2 regions of the Rahnella sp. GSA61A genome follow, and region 2 is predicted to be linked to the other one. Evidence: predicted binding sites of a transcription regulator. Region 2 holds the regulator's gene; the other holds the start of a gene.
What was found. Region 2 encodes LexA, which represses DNA repair genes until DNA is damaged. Its sites were predicted from a motif close to TNCTGTATGTACATACAGNA; they were not measured.
Positions count from the first base shown of each region.

Region 1: a site for LexA is predicted at 3,948-3,967, ahead of sulA (SOS-induced cell division inhibitor SulA). Genes of this name have one in related genera too.

Region 1 is NZ_JAHXYO010000009.1:112,209-119,485, forward strand. It holds gene helD (DNA helicase IV) at 1-295, opposite strand, end outside; gene LC431_RS13500 (YccF domain-containing protein) at 472-933, shown strand; gene yccS (YccS family putative transporter) at 976-3,117, shown strand; gene LC431_RS13510 (TfoX/Sxy family DNA transformation protein) at 3,139-3,771, opposite strand; gene sulA (SOS-induced cell division inhibitor SulA) at 3,988-4,494, shown strand; gene ompA (porin OmpA) at 4,852-5,928, shown strand; gene matP (macrodomain Ter protein MatP) at 6,032-6,493, opposite strand; gene LC431_RS13530 (Lon protease family protein) at 6,704-7,277, shown strand, end outside.
Region 2 is NZ_JAHXYO010000027.1:40,121-47,397, reverse strand. It holds gene psiE (phosphate-starvation-inducible protein PsiE) at 247-654, shown strand; gene ubiC (chorismate lyase) at 744-1,283, shown strand; gene ubiA (4-hydroxybenzoate octaprenyltransferase) at 1,325-2,191, shown strand; gene plsB (glycerol-3-phosphate 1-O-acyltransferase PlsB) at 2,289-4,772, opposite strand; gene LC431_RS23565 (diacylglycerol kinase) at 4,890-5,258, shown strand; gene lexA (transcriptional repressor LexA) at 5,378-5,986, shown strand; gene dinF (MATE family efflux transporter DinF) at 6,285-7,277, shown strand, end outside.

The DNA of each region.
Region 1 (7,277 bases), on a different contig from region 2:
TGACCTCGCTCATCTCGAGACTCCAGGTCTGCCAGATATTGAGCAGGTATTGATAAAAACGCTGTGTTTCCTGCCATTCGGTGCCGTGCAGCCGGACCACTTTTTGCTCCGGCAATTCAAATTCAAGCTCCCCCCAGACGATGCCACGTTTGCAGCGAATCTGAATAAGCTGATTAAAAGGGATCAGATAGTGATGTTTATCGCCGCTGACTTCCACGCCGGCATTAAGCAGACGCACCCGGTTATAAGGGTGCTGCGCCAGATGTTTCCCGAATGAGGTCGATTTCAGTTCCATATCATCACACCGTGTTTTTCTTTAATTCCTGACATTTTACATGCAAGAGCATTTAAGAGTTTACCTTTGATAAGCGCAGGCGATCCACGCTCCAAAACAGAGTAGAATAAGAGGTATGTTTGCGTTATGTGAACACGAAATTTATCAACTTTTTAACCTCTTCGGGAAGAGCTGCCATGCGTACCGTACTCAATATTCTTAACTTTGTTTTAGGTGGTTTTTTCACCACGCTTGCCTGGCTGCTTGCTACGCTGGTCAGTATCGTGCTGATCTTTACTCTGCCCCTCACCCGTTCTTGCTGGGAAATCACCCGTCTTTCACTGCTGCCATTTGGCAATGAAGCCGTACATGTCGATGACCTGTATCCGGAAAAACGCAGCGCGTTGCTATCCGGCGGAGGTACTCTGTTGAATATCTTCTGGTTTATTTTTTTCGGCTGGTGGTTATGCTTGTCGCATATCGTTGCCGGTATCGCGCAATGTATCAGCATAATCGGTATTCCGGTGGGCATTGCGAACTTTAAAATTGCTGCCATTGCACTCTGGCCGGTAGGACGCAGGGTCGTTTCCGTCGAGCTGGCAAAGCAAGTTCGTGAAGCTAATGCAAGCCGTCAGAGAGAAAACGGACGCATTCGCTGATTGCGATGTTTCAACATTTTTGAATTTTAAGGTGGGTTTTTCGTGCTTTCTATTGCACCCGGTTTACGGCGCTATGCCTATAACAGCAATATTCTTTATCACATCAGGATTTTCATTGCGCTGACAGGGGCTGCGGCATTGCCATGGTGGTTGGGTCAGTTCACGCTGACAATCCCCCTTACACTCGGTGTGGTTGCTGCGGCTCTTGCCGATCTTGATGATCGTCTCGCTGGCCGTCTGCGCAATTTGCTGATTACTCTGGTCTGTTTTTTTATTGCTTCAGCATCCATAGAATTACTCTTCCCCTATCCGTGGCTTTTTGCGCCCGGGCTGATGATTTCAACCTGCGGATTCATCCTGCTGGGGGCCCTGGGGCAGCGTTATGCCACGATTGCCTTCGGCGCGTTGCTGATCGCCATATATACGATGCTTGGCACCAGCATGTATCACATCTGGTATCAGCAACCGCTGATCCTGCTTGCGGGTGCTATCTGGTATAACCTGCTGACGCTGGCTGGCCATATTATTTTCCCCATCCGTCCGTTACAGGATCAGATCTCACGCTGTTTCACGCAACTGGCGGCTTATCTTGAAGCCAAAGCAACGTTGTTTGATCCCGATCAGGAAGATAACAACCAGCAACTGGTCGAGCTGGCCATGGCCAACGGTCAACTGGTCTCCACACTGAACCAAACAAAAAATACGCTACAGACCCGGCTGAAAGGAGATCGTGGCCAGAAAGGGACCCGCCGGACATTACATTATTATTTTGTGGTGCAGGATATTCATGAGCGCGCCAGCTCGTCCCACGTGCAGTACCTCAAACTCAGTGAACAATTTCATCACAGTGATATTCTGTTCCGCTTTCAGCGCCTGATGAGCATGCAGGCGCGGGCCTGTTTACAGCTGTCACAATGCATTCTTTATCGCCAGCAATATACCCACAACAGCCAGTTCGAACGGGCGTTTTCCCGGCTGGAAGAAGCCCTCAAACGTCTGGAATCTCATCACGAACACCGTGAGACATTACAGGCGTTACGCCATCTTTTACGCAATCTGCATGCGATTGACGCGCAACTGGCAAATATCGAGTCGGAGCAGTCTCTGCCGGAAAACCAGACCGGCAAAAGCCCGTTTGCGGAAGACCGTCTGACTGGCCTTGATGATATCTGGCTGCGCATTTCCCGCCATTTTACGCCGCAATCGGTGTTGTTCCGTCATGCAATTCGTATGTCTGTCGTGCTCTTTGTAGGCTACGTTTTCATTCAGGTCAGCGGCTTAAATCACGGCTACTGGATCTTGCTCACCAGTCTTTTTGTCTGTCAACCAAACTACAGTGCGACCCGCCGGAGGTTAGCTCTGAGGATAATCGGAACACTCGCCGGTATTGCTCTCGGGATCCCTATCTTGTATTTCGTTCCGTCCGTTGACGGGCAAATGATTCTGATCGTCATCAGCGGGTTATTGTTCTTTGCGTTCCGCACAGTGCAATACGCGCAGGCCACAATGTTCATCACCCTTCTGGTGTTGTTATGCTTCAATTTGTTAGGCGAAGGATTTGAAGTCGCTATCCCGAGAGTAATCGATACGCTGATTGGTTGTGGTATCGCCTGGGCGGCAGTGACCTTTATATGGCCCGACTGGAAATTCAGGCAACTTGATAAGGTGGTCAGAAAAACGTTCGATGCTAATTGCCGTTATCTTGATGCTATTCTGGTGCAGTACCATCAGGGGAAAGACAACAGTCTCGAGTACCGTCTGGCCCGCCGTGATGCGCATAATTGCGATGCCGAACTGGCGTCCGTGGTGTCGAACATGAGCTCTGAGAGAAATAACGAACCGGCGACACTCGAAGCGGCGTTTCGCCTGTTATGCCTCAATCATACTATGCTGAGCTACATTTCAGCGCTGGGTGCCCATCGCGAAAAACTCAATGATGCCGAAACCCTGAGGTTGCTGGATGATGCAGCATGCTGCGTTGACGGCGCTTTGCATCATCTGCCTTCTGAAGCAGAACGCATCCAACACGCGCTCGGTGAACTCACTGCACGTATTCAGATGCGTACAACGGATATCGACAGTAAAGAGCAGCTCGTGCTTCAGCAAATTGGATTACTGGTGGCTCATTTGCCTGAGCTCACCAGTCTTAATACTAAGATCCTGCCGGCACAAAATCGGCTCTAGTTGCAGATAACTTACGCAAACTTAGTGCACAACCGTTGATAGCTGCTCTTGGTGATGGTTAAACCAGTGAGTTAATGACTCTCTGGATTCCATCGGCAAAGCGGCTTCATGGAAGCCCAAAATTGCCCCTTCGAGTGCCATCAGTAAATTAATCCCTAAATTCTTTTTTTTAATGGCACACAGTTTGAGGTAGGTATGGCAGGCCCCCTGTAACCGCAAGTCCCCCGAGTTCTCAATGCCGACTTGCCAGAGCATCCTTTCTAGCGCCAGCGAGAGATTGGGTAAATCTTTCAATCGGACCGCTTCGTTGTTTTTTTTCAGCTCTATATCCCGCAACATCCCTTGCAACGATAATCTGCCCAGCTCGCACAGTGCCTGGTGATCACTCCATTGCCGGGCACTCACTTTGAAATAACGCAACTGCACATCCATGCCTCGCTTGCGATAGGTCAGCCTCTCCATCTTTTTGCGGCGAAAATGAGTTTCGGTTTCTCCGGTCGCTCGCAGATAGAGTTCACCATCAGAAACCAGGGCGAACATGACGCGGTCAGCGGACAAGCTCATCCCCCCAAATTGGGTGCGGGAACGAATATTGCCCAACGGGGCAAAAATCTCCAGACACTCAAGCACTCGTTTTTTTGATTTGTTTATCATTGCGTTATCCTTTTCACGTTAATCCCTTGCTTCCATTTTGAGTTACCAAAACAGCTAAAAGCAAAATACGCAATCTTATGAACTCCAACAAACATAAAATGCCGTTACAGCCTGTTGCCTTCAAAATTTGCGAGATATCTTGGAAAAATTGGGTTGATCTTTGCTCACCGCCAGAGTACTGTACATACATACAGTAACTCACTGGAGTACATCATTATGCGAACTCAACACCATACAAATCATCATTTTAGTCAGCTTGCTTTGCCCGTCACTCCGTCACAGGTAAATACGTCTGCATCCTTGAATAATGGTCTGATCACTGAGTTCGTCTATAGTGCGAGCCAACCTGCTTTTGCGCAGTTATTACTGCCCTTACTGCAACACCTGGGTATGCAGTCTCGCTGGTTGTTGTGGCTCACACCTCAACAAAAACTGAGCCGTCATTGGTTATCTCAGTCAGGTCTGCCGGTGGATAAGATGGTGCAAGTTAATCAAATTACGGCGATGTCGACGGTAGATGCGATGGAGAAAGCCTTGCAGACGGGTAACTACAGTGTCGTGTTGGGATGGCTTCCGGATTTGAGTGATACTGAGAGGGAAAGATTGCAAATTGCAGCACGCCAGGGTGGTGCTTACGGCTTCATAATGAGACCGACAAATGAACAGAATTCAGCTTGTGGACATCATTCCACAGTAAAAATTCACTCTTCCGTATACCATTAGTTCAAAATAGGAATCTTCCTATGAAAATAATGCGGAACTTAGTGATTTGTGCTGAATAATGCCTGCAAGCCAGTAAAAACGGGCTTCCGGAATGCAGATTAGTGCCAGATTTTGTCAGCAAATTGCCAAAGCCGTTAAGAAATGTGTCCGTTTTTCCCTTTTTTTCCACGGTGTTAACACATCAAGCTTGTAAGTTTCGCGCCACGTTGTAGACTTTACAACGCCAAGGTTGCTCGATAATGCCAACGTAAAGTGGCAAGTTCTGAAATGAAGCAATAATCTTGGCGTAAGGATTTTAACCAAGGGCTTAAAAAGCTTAAAGCTCAATTGCCTATTTGGATGATAACGAGGCGCAAAATGAAAAAGACAGCTATCGCATTAGCAGTGGCACTGGCAGGTTTCGCTACCGTAGCGCAAGCCGCCCCTAAAGATAACACCTGGTATACCGGTGGTAAATTGGGCTGGTCCCAATACCATGACACTGGTTTCGCAAACGCTTACAACGGTATCGGCAACGGCCCTACCCACGAAAGCCAACTGGGTGCAGGTGCGTTCTTGGGTTACCAAGCGAACCAATACCTGGGCTTTGAAATGGGATATGACTGGCTTGGCCGTATGCCTTACAAAGGCAGCGTAAATAACGGCGCGTTCAAAGCACAAGGCGTTCAGCTGGCTGCTAAACTGAGCTACCCGCTGACTGACGATCTGGACCTGTACACCCGTCTGGGTGGTATGGTTTGGCGTGCAGATGCTAAAGGTAACTTCAACAACGGTGCTAATGGTCGCGTAAGTGATCATGACACTGGTGTTTCTCCACTGGCAGCAGTTGGTGTTGAATACGCAGTAACCAAAAACTGGGCTACCCGTCTGGATTACCAGTGGGTTAACAACATTGGTGACGCGGCTACCGTTGGTGCACGTCCTGATAACGCAATGCTGTCTGTAGGTGTTTCTTACCGTTTCGGTCAAGATGAAGCAGCTGCTCCAGTTGTTGCTCCAGCACCAGCTCCAGCTCCAGTTGTAGAGACTAAGAAATTCACTCTGAAATCTGACGTTCTCTTCAACTTCAACAAAGCGACTCTGAAACCAGAAGGCCAACAGGCTCTGGATCAGCTGTACAGCCAGTTGAGCTCTATCGATCCTAAAGACGGTTCTGTTATCGTTCTGGGTTACACCGACCGTATCGGTTCAGAACAATACAACCAGAAACTGTCTGAGCAACGTGCTCAGAGCGTAGTAGATTACCTGGTATCTAAAGGTATCCCTGCTAACAAGATCTCTGCACAAGGCCAGGGTAAATCTAACCCAGTTACCGGTTCTACCTGTGACTCCGTTAAAGGCCGTGCTGCTCTGATCGACTGCCTGGCACCAGACCGTCGTGTAGAAATCGAAGTTAAAGGCTACAAAGATACTGTTACTCAGCCACAGGCTTAATAACACGCTTTAGCTACAGATACTAAAAACCCCGCCATGGCGGGGTTTTTTTTATGCCTTCGGTCAGAGCAAATAGCTGACTCCCTGAGACGCGAAAGCAAATCTATCCAATATCTTTCTTGCCGAGTATTTGTTCTAAATCTTCTTTCAATGAAGACATCTGATTCGCGTATTTCTCTTTACGCTCGGCATCTTCAAGCAGCTGAATGATTGTGTCAGAAAGCGTGACACCACGCCTTTGTGCCAATCCCGCTAAACGCTGCCAGACCAGAAATTCTAAATCGATAGATTTTTTGCGAGTGTGCTGATGCTCTGCATTGAAATGACGCTTACGGCGTGCACGAATCGTTTGCTTAAGACGATTTTCCAGCGCCGGATTCATATTATTAACAATCCAGTCTGACACTTTGACCGGCTCGTTTTCCAGGTTGAGAAGTTGATTCACGGATTCCTGGGCAGCGCTGTTTTCCAAATGGCGGGTGATCCGCTCACCTTCCCGGTGTTTTTTCACCAGATACTTCCATTTCCAACCACTTTCGAGATTTTCCAGTTGCTGATATTTCATCGTGAACTCTTCGGTGACCACGTAACTTTACTAAGCATAACAGCTTTAATTCAATTTTCACCCCAAATAAAACCGCTTATTTTGGTTGTTTTTTGCCCACCTGTACAGCAATGTGCACTAAGACCAATTCCGCTACGACTCTCATTGTATGCAGCCGGATTTATTCTTGTATAATCGCACTTTCCCTTTTTATAGAAAACAGCTAACACATTGACCAATAACCGACTTGACTGGCAGCTTTTACTGCCCGACTCCGCGCCTTACGAGGCAATCTTTGCAACGGCTGCCCAGTTAGCCCCTGTCGATTTTGCAGGAATTCAGCCCCGGCTGGAAAATGGTTTAACGCTGTTTTGTCATCCCCGCTCACGTGTGCGTTTTATGACGCTCAAGGCGCAGGAAAATCGCGAATACTTGTCACGCATTACGCAGGTGGTCAGCGACTTACTACCTGAACCGGCGGAAGTCACGGGTAATCGTTACCATATTGAAGGCAATAAGGTAACGCTGCTGGCGGCGAAGACAGCGGAAGATGCATTCGCGGCGAAATCGACCTGCCAGTATCGTGAATGGGTTGAACCTGAACAGCTGTTCGGGTGCGTGCGCATTTACAAAGACCAGATCCAGCTGGAGCCGGGATTGGTACACCAGGTGAATGGCGGTGTGCTGGTACTTTCCATCCGTACCCTCATCGCGCAGCCTCTGATGTGGTTGCGTCTGAAACAGATGATCACCGAAGGTCAATATCATTGGGTCTCACCAGATGAGACGACACCTTTACCTGTGA
Region 2 (7,277 bases):
CGTCTTCCTTCGCGCTGCCTCGGCGTTGGCTGCCTTCATGAACCCCGGTCACATACTTGTGTATACTCCCGGGGATTCATTCCCTTGCCGACTGGATCCAGCCCGAATGATTTAGAGGGACAGGTCGAAATATTTCTCAATAAAAGGGTTAGCCTTCACCGGCTGGCCCTTTTTTAATGGCGCTTTTCCTGTGCTGACTCTGTGGTATTCTGCGGGGATTAATAACAAAAGTGGGATGTAGATCACATGGCAGGATCAAAACGGGCATTAATGATATCCGTCATTATGCAGCGAATTTTGAACGTATTCTTATTAGGACTGGCCGCGATCCTGATGATTTTTATCGGGCGCGAAACCTATCATTTAGCAATGGTGTTGTTCGTGAATAACGATCAGTCTTCGTCATATCTGCTCATCGAAGGGATTGTAATTTACTTCCTCTATTTTGAGTTTATTGCCCTGATTATTAAATATTTTTCGTCGGGCTATCATTTCCCGTTACGCTATTTTATTTACATCGGCATCACCGCGATTATCCGCCTGATCATCGTCGACCACAAAAGTCCTTATGACACATTGGTTTACGCCTGCGCGATCCTTGTGCTGGTCGTGACACTGTTTCTTGCCAATAGCGAACGTCTGCGCCGCGAATAAATCAGGCAATTACTGCCTCGCATTGATGCGCTAGAATGCGAGGCAGATAATTCATTGGAGGTATGAATGCCTTCATTACGGAGCCGTTGATGTCTGATCCCCATTCCCCCGAACCATCCCCGATCCACTGGTTTGACGACCCTTCGCAGGTGCCTGCGGATGTGGCTGACTGGCTGATGGAAATGGGGTCCATGACCCGCCGGTTTGAAAAGCAGGGTGTTACCGTCACCGTGAAACCGCAAAATGAATGTTTTGTCAGTCGCGAAGAACTGGGTGAAAGCGAAGCACAGCAGTTGCCGGAAAGTGCCCGTTACTGGATCCGCGAAATCGTGCTGTTTGGCGATGCCGAACCCTGGCTGCTGGGGCGCACGGTCATTCCTGAAGAAACGCTGACCGGGCCGGATCTGGCGCTGGTCGATTTAGGCACGGTGCCGCTGGGGCGCTATCTGTTTAGCGGGAACAACTTGTCCCGCGATTACATTCATTTAGGCCAGTTACACAGTGAGCAGGGAGAATTATGGGCGCGCCGTTCCCGTCTGCGTTTGTCTGACAAGCCGCTGCTGCTGACCGAAATTTTCCTCCCGGATTCGCCGGTTCACCGCCCTGAGGGCAAAGTGAGCAAGGCATGAGTCAGACTAATCAACAAGGAGAACAGAGAGTGTCAGGAAGTATGACGCAGGGCACATGGCGTGATTACTGCCGCCTGATGCGCATTGATAAGCCGATTGGCTCACTGCTGCTGCTGTGGCCAACGTTATGGGCATTGTGGGTCGCGGGGGGGGGAATGCCGTCTGCGAAGATTTTGCTGGTCTTCGTGCTGGGCGTGTTCTTCATGCGTGCCGCCGGTTGCGTGGTGAATGACTACGCTGACCGTAAGTTTGATGGTCACGTAAAACGCACCGCTCACCGGCCATTGCCGAGCGGGGCGATCACCGGCAAGCAGGCGAAAATATTATTTGCCGGACTGGTGCTGGTGTCATTCCTGCTGGTTCTGCTGCTTAACCGCATGACCATTTGGCTGTCTCTGGCCGGACTGGCGCTGGCATGGATTTATCCGTTCATGAAGCGCGTCAGCCATCTGCCGCAGGTGGTTTTGGGCGCGGCGTTTGGCTGGGCAATTCCGATGGCGTATGCCGCTGTGAGCGAAAGTGTGCCGCTTAGCTGCTGGTTAATGTTCGTGGCAAATATCTGCTGGACGGTGGCTTACGATACGCAATACGCGATGGTCGATCGTGACGATGATTTGAAGATCGGCGTGAAATCGACAGCGATTCTGTTTGGTCGTTTTGACACGCTGATCATCGGCCTTCTGCAACTGGCAACGCTGATCCTGATGGGGATTGTTGGTTATCTTTCCCAGCTCAGCGCACCGTTTTACTGGTCGTTGCTGCTGGCTGCTGCGCTGTTTGTGCATCAGCAAAAGCTGATTGCTAAACGTGAACGTGATGCCTGTTTCCTGGCTTTCCGCCAGAACAATTATGTCGGGCTGGTGTTGTTCCTCGGTATTCTGATGAGCCTGTCAGGCTTCAATTTCTAAGTAAGTTAGCCTGCGCGACAACAATTAAAAACGCCCGGACTCTGTAAAAAGTCCGGGCGTTTTGTTTTTTTAATCTGATGTCTGGCGCTAATACGGGTTAATGATCGGTATCGCGTACATCCATCTTCGGTTCAGCCGGTGGCTCCGTTGCTTGCGGCAGCTCAGAAGGCATTCCCGCACTCTCGATAGTTAGCTTGATATCCGGTGTCATCAGGTCGCTGAGCATGAGGTAAATCTCACGCGTTTGTTCCTGAATGGCATCGCCGGTGTCACTGATATAGCCTTCTGCGCGCAGTGTGCCGACCAGCGTCGAGAACACAGCTTTATCGAAGAATTCAGGGGCATTGATACCGTGCAGCACGGATAAACGCTGCGCCATAATCCGGCTCTCTTTTTCCAGTGCCCCGCGGTTGATGCTTGGGTTATTGGTGAGCAGGGAGAAGGTAATCGCGTAACGTTGCAGCGTTTCACGTACGCCAGCCGCCAGCAACTGGAGGGTGCGGATACGGGCCGGATTAAGTGTCAGCTCATCATCTTCAAGGTGAATGATTTGCTGACGCGCCAGTTCCAGCGTCAGAACATCCAGCACTTGTGGCAGCTCAGGCGTATCGAAATGCATAAACAGTTCGGCTTTGAGCATTGGATAAATCAGTTCGACCTGATGCAGTAATTCCGCGCGGCTGACCTGGCGGTGGTGCATCACAATGCTTGAAATCAGTGATGGCAACACCAGCATATGATGGATGTTGTTGCGGTAATACGTCATCAGCACGGCCTGTTCGCGAGGCAGAACGATGATGTCGCCAATGTTGTCTTTCTCAACCTGGAACTTATTCATGTTCAGCGCGTGATCAAGCAACTGGTCAGCGGTCAGATCAGGCACCGTCGAATCCGCGTTGTAAGGCACGTTACGCAGCAATTGCAGATAACAGTCGATTTGCTCGGTCAGCTGTTCGCGTGTCAGTGAACGCTGACGGGAGGCCAGCAGCGCGGTACAACACAAGTTCATGGCATTGGCTGCCGCTGAATTGTTGATGCGCACCATGATCTGTTCTGCCAAATCCTGCACTGTCGGCGTCAGCCAGCTTGGACGTTGTGCTTCGATCGGGTCGATGGCTTCACGCCAGGTTGGCACGTTCTGGTTCAGGTAAGTGGTCAGATGCAGCGGCTCACCGAAGTTCACGTAACCCTGGCCGAGATTACGCAGCTTGCGCAGCCCGTTCAGCATCTGTGTCAGGCTTTCTTTCTCTTTGGTCGCACCGCGTAATTCTTTCGCGTACGTACCCACTTCCATGACGTGCTCATAACCGATGTAAATCGGTACCAGCGTAATCGGACGTGAACCGCCGCGCAGCATGGCCTGAATGGTCATGGCCAGCGTGCCCGTTTTCGGCTCCAGCAGACGCCCGGTTCGCGAACGCCCCCCTTCCACAAAGTATTCCACCGAATAACCGCGGCTGAACAGTTCGCCCAGATATTCACGGAAAACCGTCGAATAGAGCTTGTTGCCTTTAAAGGTTCGACGAATAAAGAACGCACCCAGACGGCGGAAAATCGGGCCAGCCGGCCAGAAATTCAGGTTGATACCGGCGGCAATATGCGGCGGTACCAGACCCTGATGATAGAGCACGTAAGACAGCAGCAGATAGTCCATGTGGCTGCGGTGGCAAGGCACATACACAATTTCCTGACCGTCCAGCGCTAACTGGCGTACACGCTCGGCATTATTAACGTTGATGCCTTTGTACAAACGGTTCCACGTCCAGCTCAGCACACGGTCAGAGAGGCGCACGGCTTCATAAGAGAAGTCAGCGGCAATCTCTTCCATCAGGGCGATGGCGTTTTGTTGGGCTTTTTCGTGGGAAATTTTCTTGCTGCGGGCTTCGTCTTCAATCGCTTTCTCAATGGCTTTTGAGGCCAGCAATTTATTGAATAAATCCTGACGTGCCGGAAGGCGCGGACCAACCGCAGCCAGACGCTGACGGGAGAAATGCATCCGCGCCACACGTGCCAGTTTTTGAGCAATCGTCTTATCTGTGCCGTGTTCCGTCGCCATATAACGCAGGGAAACGGTATTGGAGAAACGGACGAAACTGTCCCGCCCCAGCCACAGCACAGCGAAAAATTTCTGGATACCGTTCAGCACGCGCAGATGCGGCGTGTCGTCCTGACCTTCACGGCCCGGTGCACGACCAAACATTACCGACACCGGCAACATCTGAATGTCTAAATCCGGATTATTGCGGTGCAAATCAAGGTAGTCGTGGAACAGCTTTACGGACTCCTGCTTCGGCGTGTAATAAGAGAATACGCGCGGGCCTTCGGCTATAAAGACATGGCTTGGTAGCAGGGTTCCGTCAATTTCCAGCGGAATAAGAGGATCAGGTAGATTCTGCGCCAGACATTGCGCACGCAACGTCAGCAAATCGGCTTTGGAATTATAAGGTAATACGTACAAAATCGGCCGCGTCGGGTCTAAATGCAACTCGGTAACCGGATCTGAAGGTATGACCTTGCTCTTTACCAGCAATGAGAGTGGTAAATTCAATAATGTGTAATAAAGTCTACGCCAACCTGACATAAAAACGTGAAGCCTCTTGTTAGCAATTTCGCCGCAAGGATACCAGAAAGATCCGTGGAGATCTGTGGTCATATAAAAGCTAAAATGCTGCAAACACTCTAAGGATCAGTACCCGAAATGGCGAACCAAGTCACCGGATTTACCCGAATTTATAAAGCGGCCGGCTATTCCTGGAAAGGATTCAAAGCGGCATGGCAAAACGAAGCGGCATTTCGCCAGGAGGCCAGCGTCGCTATCCCGTTAATTTTACTATCTTTCTGGCTTGATGTCAGCACCATTGAACGTATCCTGCTGGTGGGATCCGTCGTGCTGGTCTGTGTCACGGAGTTGCTCAACAGCGCGGTGGAATGTGCAATAGACCGCATCGGGCCTGAGTTTCATGTGCTTTCTGGTCGCGCAAAAGATATCGGCTCTGCTGCCGTACTTCTGACCATCATATTGGCGATTTTTGTCTGGGTCAGCATCTTTTGGTCGCGATGGTTCTGATTTGGAATCTGCATTCCAGGAATCAACGTTATGCCCTGTTTTTATTCAATCTTAGGTTTTCATTGACCGTTTAGCTGTATATACTCACAGCAAGACTGTATAAACAACCAGGGGGCGGAATGAAAGCTTTAACGACCAGACAACAAGAGGTCTACGACCTTATTCGCGATCATATCTCCACCACCGGTATGCCACCAACCCGCGCAGAGATTGCATCACGTCTGGGGTTCCGTTCTCCCAATGCGGCGGAAGAGCATCTTAAAGCGCTGGCGCGTAAAGGTGTTATTGAGATTGTTTCCGGTGCATCACGCGGCATTCGTCTGCTGATGGAAGAAGAAGAAGGTTTACCGCTGATTGGCCGCGTTGCCGCCGGTGAACCGCTGCTGGCGCAGCAACATATCGAAGGGCACTATCAGATCGATCCGGCAATGTTTAAGCCGAGCGCCGATTTCCTGCTGCGTGTCAGCGGTATGTCGATGCGTGATATTGGTATCCTTGACGGCGATCTGCTGGCCGTGCATAAAACGCAAGACGTGCGTAATGGTCAGGTTGTGGTGGCCCGTATTGATGATGAGGTCACCGTGAAACGCCTGAAAAAACAAGGCAGTGTGGTGCAGTTATTGCCTGAGAACAGCGAGTTTCAGCCGATCGTGGTGGATTTGCGCGAGCAGAATTTCAGCATTGAAGGCTTAGCCGTAGGTGTTATCCGCAACGGCGACTGGATCTGACCTTCGTACTTCGAGCTATCTCTGCGTTGGCTGCCTTCGCGAACCCCGGTCACATACTTGTGTATGCTCCCGGCGTTCGCTTAGTTGCCGCCTTGATATAACGCGAATTACTCGGTCAGATATGACTAAGTCAGAAATTGCTGTGTCAGATAGACAAGACTAAAACTAATTGAATATGGATGGCGGCCGCCTCTGGCATCCATGTGAATTCAAAGAGAAATGCGTTTCTCTCATCATCGCCCCTTTCGGGGCGATGTCATTTACAGGCATAACCTGAACCTCCGGCATGAGATTCTCTATGCAACATCATTCCCTGCGACACACACTCAAAAACACCTTTTTAAGCCCTGCCGATAAAGCGCTCTGGATGCTGGCATTGCCGATGATTTTTTCCAATATCACGGTGCCGCTCCTCGGCCTGGTGGATACCGCAGTGATCGGTCATCTCGACAGCCCGGATTATCTCGGCGGCGTGGCTGTGGGTTCGATGATCACCACTTTCCTTTTTATGCTCTTACTGTTTCTGCGGATGAGTACCACCGGCATGACCGCTCAGGCGCTGGGCGCGAAAGATAATCAGCTTCTGGCGCGTGCTTTTGTACAACCCTTCCTTCTGGCTGTACTGGCGGGCGTCATTATTGTGGTATTCCGTCATCCGCTGATGGAGCTGGCGTTTCACATTGTCGGCGGCAGCCAGCCCGTGCTTGAACAGGCGAGGCTGTTTATCGAAATCCGCTGGTTCAGCGCCCCGGCTTCATTGGCGAATCTGGTGATCCTCGGGTGGTTGCTCGGCATTCAGTACGTTCGCGGGCCGGTGATTTTGCTGATTGCCGGGAATTTGCTGAATATCATTCTGGATCTGTGGCTGGTGATCGGGCTGGGCTGGAACGTGCGTGGCGCAGCCATCGCGACGGCAAGCTCCGAGTATTTCACGCTACTCATCGGGCTGTATTTCGTCTGGCGGGTGATGAAACGACGCGGTATCACCGGCGCAGAAATCACCTCCGCGTGGCGTGGTAATTTGCGCCGTCTTCTCGGGCTTAACCGCGACATCATGCTGCGCTCATTACTGTTGCAGCTTTGCTTTGCATCGCTGACCGTTCTGGGCGCGCGGCTGGGCAGCCACATTGTGGCGGTCAACGCCGTGTTGATGAACCTGCTGACATTTACCGCGTTTGCACTTGACGGTTTTGCTTATGCTATCGAAGCGCATTCCGGTGAGGCATTCGGTGCCCGCAACCGCGAAAAACTGCTGAATGTCTGGCATGCCGCGTGTCGTCAGGCCGGGCTG